Regions from separate parts of the Streptomyces sp. NPDC001153 genome, predicted to be linked through region 1. Evidence: riboswitches for the same ligand, from Rfam matches in the RefSeq annotation. Region 1 holds a riboswitch; the other holds the start of a gene.
What was found. A riboswitch is a leader RNA that binds a small molecule or an ion and turns the genes downstream of it on or off. The one in region 1 is predicted to bind glycine.

Region 1 (4,184 bases):
GGGCGAACAGCGCCGCCTGGTTGGCGGAGGCGCCGGAGTGGGGCTGGACGTTGGCGTACTCGGCGCCGAACAGCTCCTTGATCCGGTCGATGGCGATCTGCTCGGCGACGTCGACGTGCTCGCAGCCGCCGTAGTAGCGGCGGCCCGGGTAGCCCTCGGCGTACTTGTTGGTCAGCACCGAGCCCTGCGCCTCCATCACCGCGAGCGGGGCGAAGTTCTCGGAGGCGATCATCTCCAGCGTGGACTGCTGGCGGCCGAGCTCGGCGTCGACCGCGGCGGCGATCTCCGGGTCCAGCTCGTGCAGGGACGTGTTCAGGACGGTCATACGGCTACGACTCCTCAGCCGGCGTTCTGGGCGGTGTACTCGTCGGCGGAGAGCAGGTCGGCCGGCTCCTCCGCGACGCGCACCTTGAACAGCCAGCCGCCCTCGAAGGGGGCCGAGTTCACCAGCGAAGGGTCGTTGACGACGTCCTCGTTGATCTCGGTGATCTCACCGGTGACCGGCGAGTACAGGTCGGAGACCGACTTGGTGGACTCCAGCTCACCGCAGGTCTCGCCCGCGGTCACCGTGGAGCCGACCTCGGGGAGCTGGGCGTAGACGACATCGCCGAGCGCGTTGGCCGCGAACTCGGTGATGCCGACCGTCGACACGCCGTCCTCGGCGGGCGACAGCCACTCGTGCTCCTTGCTGTAGCGCAGCTGCTGGGGGTTGCTCATGGCCTGAATTCTCCTGTACGCGCGGAAGTGCTGATGAAGGGGGGACTGCTGAGACCGCTGGTGAGCAGCGGAAAGTGCGCGGGGTCACACAGTGACCGCGCCCAGTGTCTACTTCTGGCGCTTGTAGAACGGCAGCGCCACGACCTCGTACGGCTCGTGGCTGCCCCGGATGTCCACGCCGACGCCCTCGGTGCCCGGCACCGCGTGCGCCGCGTCGACGTAGGCCATGGCGATCGGCTTGCCCAGGGTGGGGGAGGGGGCGCCGGAGGTGACCTCGCCGATCACCTCGCCGCCCGCGACCACGGCGTACCCGGCGCGCGGCACCCGGCGGCCCTCGGCGATCAGGCCGACCAGGACCCGCGGCGGGTTCTGCTCAGCCTCGGCGGCGGCCTCGGTGAGCGCCTCGCGCCCCACGAAGTCGCCCTTCTTCTCGAACTTCACCACCCGGCCGAGCCCGGCGTCGAAGGGGGTGAGGGAGGTGGTCAGCTCATGCCCGTACAGCGGCATGCCCGCCTCCAGGCGCAGGGTGTCCCGGCAGGACAGGCCGCACGGGACCAGGCCGACGCCCTCGCCGGCCTTGGTCAGCGCCTGCCACAGCTCGACCGCGTGCTCGGGCTTCACGAACAGCTCGAAGCCGTCCTCGCCGGTGTACCCGGTGCGGGCGATCAGGGCCGGGACGCCGGCGACCGTGCCGGGCAGGCCGGCGTAGTACTTCAGGCCGTCGAGGTCGGCGTCGGTGAGGGACTTCAGGATGCCGGGGGACTCGGGGCCCTGCACGGCGATCAGCGCGTACGCGTCCCGGTCGTCGCGCACCTCGGCGTCGAAGCCGGCGGAACGCTCGACCAGGGCGTCCAGCACCACCTGGGCGTTGGAGGCGTTGGCGACGACCATGTACTCGGTCTCGGCCAGCCGGTAGACGATCAGGTCGTCCAGGATGCCGCCGTCGGCCCGGCAGATCATGGTGTAGCGGGCGCGGCCCACGCCGACGGAGGCGATGTTGCCGACCAGGGCGTAGTTGAGGAGGTCGGCCGCCGCGGCGCCGGTGACGGTGATCTCGCCCATGTGGGAGAGGTCGAAGAGGCCCGCCTTCGTCCGCACGGCGATGTGCTCGTCGCGCTCGGAGCCGTAGCGCAGCGGCATGTCCCAGCCGGCGAAGTCGGTCATCGTCGCACCGAGCGAGCGATGCAGGGCATCGAGCGCGGTGTGGCGCAGCTCAGTGGGTTCGGTACTGCTCATCGGTCGGTCGTCTCCCAGGGAAGGACAGGACGGGCGAGGAACGGTCCTCCCCATCTGTCATCGGAACCTGAGAGGTTCGCCAGGACCGCCACGGGGACGATCACGGCTTGCACCTTGGGTGGAGCCACTGCGGCAGCGGCCCGCTTTTCAGATGTGCCTCGCCCGCGCGGTAACGGGGCCTGAGAGATTCAAGGGAGGGACTTGCTCCTTCGGCGTCCCAGCGAAGGCTGCTGGGAACTCTCCCGCGCGGATTCAAACGGCCGGTATGCAGTTGGCGGCCACATCATTGCACGCCGCACCCCCGCCCGTCAGGGCCGCATCTGTAACCGAGCTGTGGCGGGACGCGCACGTAACCGCCGGGCATCGTGCATTACCGTCCCTTTACATGTGCGGGGCATGAATATTGCCAAGCCCATGGGGGAGGACGATCACGGTGAACAGGACCCCGGTGTACGCCACCGTCACCACCGGCATCGCAGTGCCGAGGCAGCGCTCCGCCGCGGCCCAGGTCGTCCGTGACCTGCGCGACCGCGCGGGCCGCGGCCCCGGCGCCCTGACCTTCGGCCCCCGCGACCTGGTCGTGATCACCGGGCTGCCCGGCAGCGGCAAGTCCACTCTGATGCGCCGTGCGGTCGCCGACCGCCGCATCGACTCCCAGGACACCCGCGACCGCTTCGCGGCCCGCCTGCCCCGCGCCCTCCCGTACGCCTTCTACCGCCCCCTGGTCCGCCTCGCCCACTACGCCGGTCTGCGCCGCGCCCTGCGCACCGGCGAGGGCGTCGTCGTGCACGACTGCGGCACCCAGCGCTGGGTGCGCGCCTGGCTCGCCCGCGAGGCCCGCCGCCGTGGCGGCACCCTCCATCTGCTTCTGCTCGACGTCACCCCCGACACCGCGCGAGAGGGCCAGCGCGAGCGCGGCCGGGGCGTCTCCGTCTACGCCTTTGGCCGCCACCGCCGTACGACCGCCCGGCTGCTCGCCGCGGTCGAGCGCGGCGAGCTGCCCGCGGGCTGCGGCGCGGCCGTGCTGCTGGACCGCCCGGCGGCGGACGCCCTGCAGCGGATCATGTTCACGAGGTGAGGCGCTGTCACAGCCACCCGATAGCCTTCATGGTCACAGCAGTGGTTCCCAGCAGGCGGTAGGCAGATGGACTTCCCGGCGGACATTCCCGCGGACTTCCCGGCACAGGCGCACCCCCAGCCGCACGGCGGCTGGCCCGGCAACGAACTGGAGGAGGTGCTCTCGGCCTCCCTCGGCATACCCGCCGCGGCCGGCCGGATCATCGAGGTGCTGGGGCGGAGCCTGCTCTGGATCCCGCTGCCGGCCGGCGGTGGCCCGGACAGCGGCGCCCTCGACCTGCCCACGCTGGACATCGACGGCCAGGCCTACGTCCCGGTGTTCAGCTCCGAGGAGCAGCTGCGCCAGGCGACCGGCTCCCACATGGCGTACACCATCGCCCCCGCCGTGGAGTTCGCCCGCGGCCTGCCCCCGCAGGTCGGCCTCGCGGTCAACCCCGACGCGCTGGTCGGCATCCCGCTCCCGCCCGCCGCGGTGGCCGAGCTGTGCCGGGCCGGCCGTACCCCGTTGGACGGCCCGAACACCGGCGCCCGGGTCCGCCTCTTCGAACCCGACTGGCAGGACGACCCGGTCGACTTCCTCTCCGCCGCGTCCGCCGAGTTCGCCGGGACCGGCGTGGTCCTCACCGCCCGCCGCTGCCTGGCCGCCATAGAGACGGACGACCCGGTGATGTTCGTGGGCGTGGAGCTCTCCCAGTGGGAGGGCGACCTGCGCACCCTGCCCCTGCAGGCCCTGGGCAGAGCCCTCGGCAAAGTCCCGGTCAGGTGGCCGGTCAACCTGGTCCTCATGGACGTCACGGACGACCCGGTGTCCGAATGGCTGAGGTCGAACGTCCGTCCCTTCTATCAGTACGGCCACTGAACTGCCCCAGGGGGCGCGAGGCTGTGTTCTGTATGCGGCTGCGCCGCGCACGCACCCGGGGCCCCGGGCCAGGAGGCGCATAAGCTGTCTCCCGACACCGGGGCACAAGAAGAAGGGCACGACAGGTGAGCGCGAGCCACAGCGGCAGCGTCAGCGTGGAACACACGCTGCGCCAGGTCACCCCCGGCCGCTACGACGCCTACGAGGCCCTGCTCCGCGCCCTCGCCACCCCGTCCTCCGGCCAGATCTGGATGCTCCTGTGGCACGGCCAGGCCGGCTCCCCGGACGCCCAGTA
Region 2 (4,184 bases), on a different contig from region 1:
AGCACGGCCACCTGCGTGGCCCGCTTGAGGCCCTCGCCGCCCATGAGGCGGACATACGCCCAGGAGATGGGCAGGATGCCCGCCGAGCCCCAGGGAGCGGCCGAGATCGGGCCGACGCCCGTCTCCGGGCCCGCGGCCGGCTGCATCGGGTGGTTCGGCAGGTACGGCGCCAGGTGCGAGCGGACCGCGACCGGGCCGACGCCGGGGCCACCGCCGCCGTGCGGGATGCAGAAGGTCTTGTGCAGGTTCAGGTGCGAGACGTCACCGCCGAAGTGGCCCGGCTTGGCCAGGCCGACCAGGGCGTTCAGGTTCGCGCCGTCGACGTACACCTGGCCGCCGGCCTCGTGCACCTGGGCGCAGATGTCGGCGACGTGCTCCTCGAACACGCCGTGCGTGGACGGGTACGTGATCATCAGCACCGCCAGCTCTTCGCGGTACTGCTCGATCTTGGCGCGCAGGTCGGCGACGTCGATCTCGCCGTCCTCGGCGGTCTTGACGACGACGACCTTCATGCCCGCCATCACGGCGCTGGCCGCGTTGGTGCCGTGCGCGGAGGACGGGATCAGGCAGACGGTGCGCTGCTCGTCGCCGTTGGCGCGGTGGTAGCCGCGGACGGCGAGCAGACCGGCCAGCTCGCCCTGGGAGCCGGCGTTCGGCTGCAGGGAGACCTTGTCGTAGCCGGTGACCTCGGCGAGACGTTCCTCCAGCTCACGGATGAGCGTGAGGTAGCCCTCGGCCTGCTCCGCGGGCACGAAGGGGTGCAGCTGACCGAACTCCGGCCAGGTGACCGGCTCCATCTCGGTGGTCGCGTTGAGCTTCATGGTGCAGGAGCCCAGCGGGATCATGCCGCGGTCGAGCGCGTAGTCACGGTCGGCCAGCCTGCGCAGGTAGCGCAGCATCGCGGTCTCGGAGCGGTACTGGTGGAAGACCGGGTGGGTGAGGTACGCGTCGGTGCGCAGCAGCGCCTCGGGGAGGGTGTCCTCGGCGGTCGCGTCCAGCGCCTCGATGTCGCCCTTGACGCCGAAGGCGGACCAGACGGCCTCCAGCTGGGCCCGCTTGGTGGTCTCGTCGCAGGCGATCGAGACGTGGTCGGCGTCGGCGAGGTGGAGGTTGACGCCGTTCTCCCGGGCGGCGGCGGCGACCTCGGCGGCCTTGCCGGGCACGCGCGCGGTGAGGGTGTCGAAGTAGGCGCCGTGGACGATCTCGACGCCGCCGGCCTTCAGGCCCTCGGCGAGGATCGTGGCGTACCGGTGCGTCCGCCGGGCGATGGCCTTGAGCCCCTCCGGCCCGTGGTAGACGGCGTACATGCCGGCCATCACGGCGAGCAGCACCTGCGCGGTGCAGATGTTGCTGGTCGCCTTCTCCCGGCGGATGTGCTGCTCACGGGTCTGCAGCGCGAGCCGGTAGGCCTTGTTGCCGTCCGCGTCGACGGAGACGCCCACGAGCCGGCCCGGCAGGCTGCGGGCGAACTTCTCGTGCACCGCCATGTAGCCGGCGTGCGGGCCGCCGAAGCCCATCGGCACACCGAAGCGCTGGGTCGTGCCGACGGCGATGTCGGCGCCCAGTTCGCCCGGCGAGGTCAGCAGGGTCAGGGCGAGCAGGTCGGCGGCGACGGTGACGAGCGCGCCGAGTTCATGTGCCTGGTCGATGACCGGCTTGATGTCGCGTACGGCACCGGAGGCGCCCGGGTACTGGAGCAGCACGCCGTTGATCTCACGCGCGGCCATGTCGGCCGGGATGCCGTCGCTGAGGTCGGCGACGACGACCTCGACACCGGTCGGCTCGGCGCGGGTCTGGATGACGGCGATGGTCTGCGGCAGCGCGTCCGCGTCGATCAGGAACAGGCCCTTCTTGTTCCTGCCCATGCGCCGGGACAGCGCCATGGCCTCGGCGGCCGCGGTGCCCTCGTCCAGCAGGGAGGCGCCGGAGGTGGGCAGCCCGGTGAGCTCGGCGACCACGGTCTGGAAGTTCAGCAGGGCCTCGAGACGCCCCTGGGAGATCTCCGGCTGGTACGGCGTGTAGGCCGTGTACCAGGCCGGGTTCTCCATGACGTTGCGCAGGATGACCGGCGGGGTGAAGGTGCCGTAGTACCCGAGCCCGATCATGGAGTCGAGGACCTGGTTGCGGTCGGCGAGCGAGCGCAGCTCGGCGAGCACCTCCGCCTCGGTGCGGGCGCCCGGCAGGTCGAGGGCGTCGGCGTTCTTGATCACATCCGGGACCGCCGCGGCGGTCAGCTCGTCGAGGGAGCCGTAGCCGACCTGCGCGAGCATCTTGGCCCGCGCCTCCTGGTCGGGCCCGATGTGGCGCTGCTCGAACGGGATGCCCGCTTCGAGCTCCGAGAGCGGAATACGATGGGCGGTCATTGCGGAGGCCTCCTGGTCTGACGCGACCTTCGAAGGGCACCACGGCGCGGGTGCCCCGACGGCCTCCCCCTCTGTCATCTCAACCTGAGAGCTTCACCGGACGCCCTGTGGGACGCCGGCTTTCACCGTCGGTGAGAGCGGAAGCCGTCGACATCCGCCCTGCTTTCCAGAGTGACCTCGTCCGTGCGGTACGTGAGCCTGAGAGATTCCGGGGAGGATTTGCTCCTTCGGCGCCTCCGAGGTGGTCGGAGGACTCTCCCGCACGGGGTCAGCAGCCGCTGTCAGCCTACCAGCGGGGTCAACGGCCGGGTCCTCGAGTGGCCACCTCCCTGAATGTGCTCTTTCGTAGTGCTTACGGATGTATTGCGACCACGTGGAGGGAGAGGGACCGTGCAGACCGACATCGATCCGCGCAACCTGATCGGCCGCAAGGCGTTCGACCGCACCGGCACCAAGATCGGGACCATCGACGAGGTGTACCTCGACGACGCGACCGGCGTGCCCGAGTGGGCGGCCATACGCACCGGCCTGTTCTCCCGCGACGCCTTCGTCCCTCTCGAACCGAGCGAACTGATCGAAGGCTCCCTCCATGTCCCCTTCGACCGCGCCCTGATCAAGGACGCCCCGGACTTCGGCGTGGGCCGCCATCTGTCCCCCGAACAGGAACTCCAGCTCTACCACCACTACGGCCTGGACGTGGTCTCACGCCCCTCGGCCCCGGACCACGACTTCGGCAAGCTGGCGGGGTCGGAGGAAACCTGATCGGAGCCTTCCGCGACCAACGGCAACGGATCGGCGGGCTCCAGCGCGCAATCACCGACGAAGAACGTCCGCACCCTCCCCGGAGGGGACTGCGGCGTCTCGAACCGCACGGTGACCCGACCCAGCCCACTCCCCTGCACCCACCCGTGCCCGTACTCCGCATGCCTTACGTCCTGTCCGGCGCGCCAGTGTCTTTCGACGGGCTCCGGCCCCTCCACGGCAACCTCGGGCCCGGCCTCCTCCGGCGTCTCCGCCGCCGGCGAGGGCATCGCCTGCGCGAACAGGTCCTCCTGGGTGTAGTCGGCGAGCCCGGAGACACCCACGCCCAGCAGCCGTACCCCACCCGTGGTGTCCACGGAGTCCAGCAACCGCGCGGCCGCCTCCCGCACGACCGCCGGATCGTCCGTGGGCCCTCTGAGCGTCTCGGAGCGGGTCAGGGTCGAGAAGTCGTACCTGCGCACCTTCAGCACGATCGTCCGCCCCGACAGCCCGGCCCCGCGCAGCCGTCCCACACACCGGTCGGCGAGCCGCTGCACCTCCAGGCCGATCCGCAGCCGGTCGTGGATGTCCACGTCGTAGGTGTCCTCGACCGACACCGACTTCGCCTCACGCTCGGCCACCACGGGCCGCTCGTCATGGGCCAGGGCCATGGCGTGGAGCGCGTGCCCGTGCGCCTTGCCGAGCAGCCGGACCAGCTCGTCCTCGCCCGCTTCTGCCAGCTCCTCGACCGTCGTGATCCCGGCCCGGCGCAGATGGTCCCCCGTGGCCGGCCCCACCCCCGGCAGGGTCCGCACCGGCATCGGCCCCAGCAGCGCCCGCTCGGACCCCGGCTCGATGAGCACCAGGCCGTCCGGCTTGGCCTGCTCCGAGGCGATCTTGGCGAGCATCTTGGAGGCGGCGAGCCCCACCGATCCCGTCAGCCCGGTGACCGCCCGTATGTCCGCGCGCAGCCGGGTCCCGGCCAGCCGGGCCGATTCCTCGTCCCAGGCCGTCCCGCCGGCCTCCAGGTCCACGAAGGCCTCGTCCAGGCTGAGCGGCTCCACCAGCGGCGACAGCTCC

Region 2: linked by a shared signal. The riboswitch ahead of gcvP (aminomethyl-transferring glycine dehydrogenase) and the one ahead of gcvT (glycine cleavage system aminomethyltransferase GcvT) in region 1 are both predicted to bind glycine.

The regions. Positions count from the first base shown of each region.
Region 1 covers NZ_JBSFJZ010000044.1:85,199-89,382, reverse strand. The annotation lists gene glyA (serine hydroxymethyltransferase) at 1-325, opposite strand, end outside; gene gcvH (glycine cleavage system protein GcvH) at 340-717, opposite strand; gene gcvT (glycine cleavage system aminomethyltransferase GcvT) at 826-1,953, opposite strand; glycine riboswitch at 1,998-2,110, opposite strand; glycine riboswitch at 2,111-2,208, opposite strand; gene ACWDEN_RS37680 (AAA family ATPase) at 2,387-3,031, shown strand; gene ACWDEN_RS37675 (enhanced serine sensitivity protein SseB) at 3,098-3,889, shown strand; gene ACWDEN_RS37670 (enhanced serine sensitivity protein SseB C-terminal domain-containing protein) at 4,015-4,184, shown strand, end outside.
Region 2 covers NZ_JBSFJZ010000080.1:7,639-11,822, forward strand. The annotation lists gene gcvP (aminomethyl-transferring glycine dehydrogenase) at 1-2,363, opposite strand, end outside; glycine riboswitch at 2,540-2,634, opposite strand; gene ACWDEN_RS45650 (PRC-barrel domain-containing protein) at 2,754-3,125, shown strand; gene ACWDEN_RS45655 (DNA polymerase IV) at 3,047-4,184, opposite strand, start outside.